DNA from 2 places in the Thiofaba sp. EF100 genome. Region 2 is predicted to be linked to the other one. Evidence: predicted binding sites of a transcription regulator. Region 2 holds the regulator's gene; the other holds the start of a gene.
What was found. The regulator sigma-54, encoded in region 2, starts transcription at its own class of promoters, with help from an activator protein. The targets are predictions, from matches to a motif close to TGGCANGNTNCNTGCTT.
Positions count from the first base shown of each region.

Region 1: a site for sigma-54 is predicted at 1,701-1,717, ahead of V6D91_RS06235 (TorF family putative porin). Genes of this name have one in related genera too.

Region 1 is NZ_JBAJEY010000002.1:381,082-384,351, reverse strand. Features, by position in the region: gene V6D91_RS06245 (YifB family Mg chelatase-like AAA ATPase) at 1-998, opposite strand, end outside; gene V6D91_RS06240 (accessory factor UbiK family protein) at 1,107-1,367, opposite strand; gene V6D91_RS06235 (TorF family putative porin) at 1,781-2,560, shown strand; gene V6D91_RS06230 (P-II family nitrogen regulator) at 2,574-2,912, shown strand; gene V6D91_RS06225 (ammonium transporter) at 2,925-3,270, shown strand, end outside.
Region 2 is NZ_JBAJEY010000001.1:587,819-591,088, reverse strand. Features, by position in the region: gene V6D91_RS02885 (HPr kinase/phosphorylase) at 1-171, opposite strand, end outside; gene V6D91_RS02880 (PTS sugar transporter subunit IIA) at 302-823, opposite strand; gene V6D91_RS02875 (RNA polymerase factor sigma-54) at 823-2,301, opposite strand; gene lptB (LPS export ABC transporter ATP-binding protein) at 2,380-3,120, opposite strand; gene lptA (lipopolysaccharide transport periplasmic protein LptA) at 3,117-3,270, opposite strand, start outside.

The sequences.
Region 1 (3,270 bases), on a different contig from region 2:
TCGACCTGGCGCGCGGCGCGGGAGATGACGATGCGCCCGGTCTCCATGGGCTCGCGCAGCACCTCCAGCGCGCGCCGGTCGAACTCGGGCAGCTCGTCCAGGAACAGCACGCCGTGATGGGCGAGGGAGATCTCGCCCGGGCGCGGGCTCGAGCCGCCGCCGATCAGGGCGATGCCGGAGGCGGTGTGGTGCGGGGCGCGGAAGGGGCGCACGCCCCAGCGCGCCTCATCGAAGCCCTGGCTGCTGACCGACCAGATGGCGGCGCTCTCCAGGGCCTCCTCCTCCCCCATGGCGGGAAGGATGCCCGCCAGCCGGTGCGCCAGCATGCTCTTGCCCGCCCCGGGCGGACCGATCATCAGCAGGTTATGCCCGCCGGCGGCGGCGATCTCCAGCGCACGCCTGGCGCGGTGCTGACCACGCACGTCGCGCAGGTCGGGCACGGCCGGCACGCCGCCCCCTGAGCCCGGCGACGCCGGGCTCAGGGGCTCGGCCCCGAGCAGGTGGGCCACCACCTCGCGCAGATGCCCCGCACCGAAGATCTGCCCCCCCGACACCCGCGCAGCCTCGGCGACATTCCCATGCGGCAGGATCAGCGCGCGCCCGGCATCCCGCGCACGCATGGCCGCCGGGAGCACGCCGGGCACCGGGCGCAGTGCACCGCTGAGGGCCAGCTCCCCCAGGAATTCGTAGGGCGCGAAGCGATCCGGCGCGAGCTGCCCCGTGGCGGCCAGCAGACCGAGGGCCATGGCCAGGTCGAAGCGGCCGCCCTCCTTGGGCAGGTCGGCGGGCGCGAGGTTGACGGTGATGCGGCGCGGCGGCATTTCGTAGCCGCAGGTCAAGAGGGCGGCGCGCACCCGCTCGCGGCTTTCGCGCACCGCAGCCTCCGGCAGGCCGACCAGGGCGAAGCTGGGCAGTCCGTTGGCGACATGGGTCTCCACGCTGACCAGCGGGGCCTCGATACCGACCTGGGCACGGGCGTAGGTGATGGCCAAAGACATGGTGCCCCTCCTGGGCTCTTTTTGGGAAACGATGCAACCTTGATTGTGGCTCGTTCCCTCCCCCCTGGTGGGGGAGGGGAGAATCTCGTGCTCATCGTTTTCCCTAGCTTACTCCCGGTCGGCCCCGTGGGCCGCGGCCTCCAGCGCGGCCACGCGGTGCTCGAGCGCCTCGAGCCTGGCGCGGGTGCGCTCCAGCACGGCCTTCTGCACCTCGAATTCCTCGCGCGTGACCAGATCCATTTTCTCCAGCATCTGCTGCAATCCGAGGCGCGCGGTCTTTTCGAGGTCGGCGCGCAGCTCGGTCAGGCCGGCAGGCAGGGCCTCGCCCAGGCGGCGGGCGAAATCATCCAGTTGTTTAGGGTCGAGCATGGGGGCACCTCATTGTCTGACCGGACCAAGTCTAGCAGGGTGTTGAAAAAGGGCTTCCTGCCCTTTTTCAACTCGCCTCGTCGCGGCGCATGTCCGCGACGGGCTGCGAAGATCAATCACTTAACGTGATTGATCTTCGTGCAAGCCTTCCATGGCTTGCCTTAGCAGGCCGTTGAAACCCTTTTTTTCAACGGCCTGCTAGCCCAGGAGTCCGCTCGTGAACGCCTCTTAACTGGGCACCGCTGCGCACCATATTGGTGCACCACGCCTCCGCGCCCTTGGCAAGGGCCCAGACCATTCAACAAGACATTGATTTTCAAGCCAATATCAAATTGGCACTGCTCCTGCTAGAGACTTCCTGCGATCCTGCAACAACCGCCCCATACCAAGAGGATGCTTCCATGCACGTTTCCATGAAAAAAGTCACTGCCGGTGTTCTGATGACCCTGGGCCTCGCCGCCGCCCACGCCCCCGCCATGGCCGAGGAGGCCAAGTCCCCTTACACCCTGAGCGCCAACATCGGCCTGACCAGCGATTACCTCTTCCGCGGCATTTCGCAAACCCAGCACAAGCCGGCCATCCAGGGCGGTTTCGATTTCGCCCATGAAAGCGGCTTCTACGTGGGCACCTGGGGCTCCAACGTCGAATGGGTGAGTGCACTCGGCCTGAAAGAAAGCAACAGCATGGAGATTGACCTGTACGGTGGCTTTAAGGGCTCCATCACCAAGGATCTTGGCTTCGATGTAGGCGTAATCACCTATTACTATCCCGGTGATCGCACGGAGACGGCCCAGGCCGCCGGCCCGACGCCCGACACCACCGAGGTCTATGCCGGCCTCAGCTACGGGATCCTCACCGCCAAAGTCAACTACGTGGTGTCCGACCACTTCGTAGGCTGGGGCTCAGAAACCGACCTCTTCGCCAAGACCCGCGGCAGCTACTACGCCGACCTCTCCGCCACCTACGACCTGGGCGACGGCTGGGGCGTGATCGGCCATGTCGGCTACCAGAGCGTCAAGGACAACGACCTGGCGTCCTACACCGACTGGAAGGTGGGCGTGACCAAGGATGTCGGCTTTGGCGTCGTGACCCTGGCCTACTCGGACACCAATGCCGACAAGGCTGCCTACACTTGGGCAGGCAAGGATGTCGCGGACGGCCGCGTCTATCTGTCCTTCCTCAAGTCGTTCTGATCGGAGGGACGAGATGAAACTCATCACCGCCATCATCAAACCCTTCAAGCTCGACGAGGTTCGCGAGAGCCTCGCCGAGGTGGGGGTCCAGGGCCTGACCGTGTCCGAAGTGAAAGGCTTCGGCCGCCAGAAGGGTCACACCGAACTGTACCGCGGCGCGGAATACGTCGTGGACTTCCTGCCCAAGATCAAGCTGGACATGGTCGTGGACGATCCGCTGGTCGACACGGTGATCGAGGCCATCACCCGCGCGGCCAAGACCGGCAAGATCGGCGACGGCAAGATCTTCGTCTCCCCCATCGAGCAGGCCATCCGCATCCGTACCGGCGAGACCGGCCCTAGCGCACTGTAAGGAGGGCGCACGATGAATCCGATGCTTCTCAAATCGATGCTCATGCTCGGTACCCTCGCCACCGGGTCGCTGGCCCTGGCCGAAGAGGCCGCCCCCGCGGTCGAGGTGGTCACCGAGACGGTGACGGCCGCCGCCGAGGCGGCCCCCACCTTGGACTCCGGCGCCACCGCGTGGATGCTGACCTCCACCGTGCTGGTGCTGATGATGACCATCCCTGGCGTGGCGCTGTTTTATGGCGGCATGGTGCGCAAGAAGAACGTGCTCGGCACGCTGATGCAGAGCTTCGCCATCACCGGCCTCGTCGGTGTGCTGTGGATGCTGTTCGGCTACTCGCTGGCCTTCGACACCACCGGCATGG
Region 2 (3,270 bases):
GAAGATGGGGGCGTCATCCGCGACCAGGGCGTGGCCGCGGCTGATCAGGTCGAGGGCGAGTTCGCTCTTGCCGATGCCCGCTGAGCCTAAGATCAGCACGCCGAGGGAGGTGGCGGATGCCCCTGATGCGTCGGGTTCTCGATGGCCATACCCCGAAAGGGCTTCCGGCATGGATGCCGGGGGAAACAACGAGGAAGGCCCAACGCATCGGGGCGTGTCCCCAGGGGGCGGCACCCGCAGGGCGAGAAAGACGCCATGCAGGCTGAGGATGCCTGCGGCTGAGGCCGACTCCGGGGCAGGGTCAGGGGGGTCCGTGCTCATGTTCTTGCTGCGTGCCACTGCCGGAAGCGTCCTCCACGCTGGCTACTTTGCGGGTCAGCAGGCTGAAGGCAATCTCGCTGTTCTGCGCCTGGCGGATGGCGGTGCAGAATTCGGGGTCACTGAAGCGGCGGGCGAGCTGGCCGAGGATGGCCAGGTGGGCCTCTTCCCCGCCTTCGGGGACGAGGATGGCGAAGATCAGGCTCACCGGGACGCCATCCGGGCTATCGAAGTCGATCCCGTTCTCAAGGCGCATGAAGGCGCCCACCGGGGCCTTGAGGGCGGGCAGTTTGCCGTGCGGGATGGCGATGCCGCGGCCGACGCCGGTGCTGCCGAGCCGTTCGCGGGCCAGCAGGGTATCGAAGATGGCCCACGCTTCGAGCCCTTCCTGGGCGCCGGCGACGATCTGGCTGACGAGCTCAAGCGCGCGCTTCTTGCTCGAGCATTCCTGGTCGAGCTTGACCCGCTCGGGGGTGAGGATGTCGGCAATGGTCAGGGTCTTCATCAGCAGAGACGCTTGCGCTCGTTGGAGGGGGGGATGCCGAGGGACTCGCGGTATTTGGCGACGGTCCGACGGGCGACGTTGATGCCTTCGGCCTCCAGCAGCTGGGTGAGACGACTGTCGCTCAGCGGCTTGTTGGCCGGTTCCTCCGCCACCAGCTGCTTGATCCGGGCGCGGATGGCGGTGGAGGAGGCCTCTCCGCCATCCGCGGTGCCCACGTGGCTGGAGAAGAAGTGCTTGAACTCCACCACGCCGCGCGGGGTGTGCATGTACTTGTTGGTGGTGACGCGGGAGATGGTCGACTCGTGCAGTCCCAACTCCTCGGCGATCTCGCGCAGCACCAGGGGGCGCATGGCGGCCTCGCCGTGCTCGAAGAAATCCTGCTGGCGGCGCACGATGGCCTCGGCCACCGCGAGCAGCGTTTCATTGCGGCTCTGCACGCTCTTGATGAACCAGCGCGCCTCCTGCAGGGCGTTGCGCATGTAGTTCATGTCCTCACCGCGGCGGCCGCGCTGGATGAGGCCGGCGTACAGGTTGTTGATGCGAAGTTTGGGGGTGACCTCGGGGTTGAGTTCGACCCGCCACTGCCCTTGGATGCGGCGCACGATCACGTCCGGGATCACGTATTCGACGTCCTGACTGCGCAGTTCGGCGCCGGGGCGTGGGTTGAGTCCCTGCAAGACCTGCAGGGCCGCCTTGAGGGCCTCGGCGTCGATCTTCAGCAGGCGCTGCAGGCGGACGTAGTCGCGGCTAGCCAAAAGGTCGAGGTGTTCGAGCAGGCGCGCGGCATCGCTGTGGGCCGGGGTGGGGGCCTCGACCTGTCGCAGCTGGATCGCGAGGCATTCGCCGAGGTCGCGCGCCGCGACGCCGGGCGGGTCGAACTGCTGGACGAGGTGGAGCATGGCCTGCGCCTCGTCCAGCTCGACATCCGGCAGGTCCCGACGCAGGCCCTCGACGATGCTCTCCAGGGGCTGCTCGAGGAAGCCGTCCTCGTCCACGGATTCGATGATGGCGGTGGCAATCTGTTGGTCGCGCGGTGAGAGGGGGGTGAGCAGCATCTGCGAGAGCAGGTGGTCGTGCAGGCTTTCCTGCCCGCTGCTGGTGTAGCTGAGGAAGTCGCGCTCCTCGTCCTCCGCGCTGCCCTTGCTGTAGCTGGTGCTGCCGTCGGCTTCGAAGATGTCATCCCAGCGGCTGTCGAGGGGCAGCTCCTCGGGCATTTCCTGGCGCGGGGCCTCGAGGTCGAGGGTGGTGTCTGCCTCGTCCAGGCGGGTGGTGGGCAGGGCCTCATGGGCTTCGATGGCAGCCGGCTCGGTCTCCTCGCCGCTCTCGTCTTCGATCTCCAGCATGGGGTTGGCCTCGATGGCCTGCTGGATCTCGGTCTGCAGTTCGAGGCTGGAGAGCTGGAGTAGCCGGATGGACTGCTGCAGCTGGGGGGTCATCGCAAGCGATAGCCCCTGTCTGAGCTCGAGTCCGGCCTTCATGCCTGCATCAATGGGATGGTCATCATGGCGTCATTCTAGCGCGAAGCGTTGGCGGGGTATGCAGTCTGAGCGTCATGCTCACAGGCTGAACTGTTCGCCAAGGTAGACCTCGCGCACGCGCGGGTCGGCGAGGATGGCCTCCGGCGTGCCCTCGGCCAGCACCCCCCCGGCATGCATGATGGTGGCGTGGCTGCAGATGCGCAGGGTCTCGCGCACGTTGTGATCGGTGATCAGCACGCCGATGCCGCGTTCGGCGAGGTGGCGGATCAGGCGCTGGATGTCCAGCACGCTGATCGGGTCCACCCCGGCGAAGGGCTCGTCGAGCAGCAGGAAACGCGGCTCGGCGGCCAGGGCACGGGCGATCTCGACCCGCCGCCGTTCGCCGCCGGACAGGCTCAGGCCGAGGCTGTGGCGCACGTGGCTGATGTGCAGCTCTTCGAGCAGTTGGTTGCAGATCGTCTGCCGATCCGAGGCGCGGCGTAGATCCGCTCGCAGTTCGAGCACGGCGAGGAGGTTGTCCTCCACGGAGAGCTTGCGGAAGACGGAGGGCTCTTGCGGCAGGTAGCCGACGCCGAGGCGGGCGCGGGTGTGCATTGGCAGGGAGGAAATATCCTGGTCGTCGAGCAGGATCTTCCCGCCATCCGGCTTCACCAGGCCGGTGATCATGTAGAAGCTGGTGGTCTTGCCCGCGCCGTTCGGTCCCAGCAGGCCGACGATCTCGCCGGTGCGTACCTCGAGCGTCATGGCGTGCACCACGGTGCGCGCGCCGTAGCGCTTGTTCAGCCCCTCGGCGCGGAGGGTGTGGCCGGGAGTGCTCACGGTTTCTTGCCCTCGCCGGCACTGCGCGGCTGCAGGGTCATGCGCACGCGGTCGCTGCCGCCGGCACCGGCGTCCACCACTTCGTTCTTGAGGTGGTAGACGATGCGCTCGCTGGCGAGGGTGTCGCCGGCCCGCTCGATCCGCGCCTGG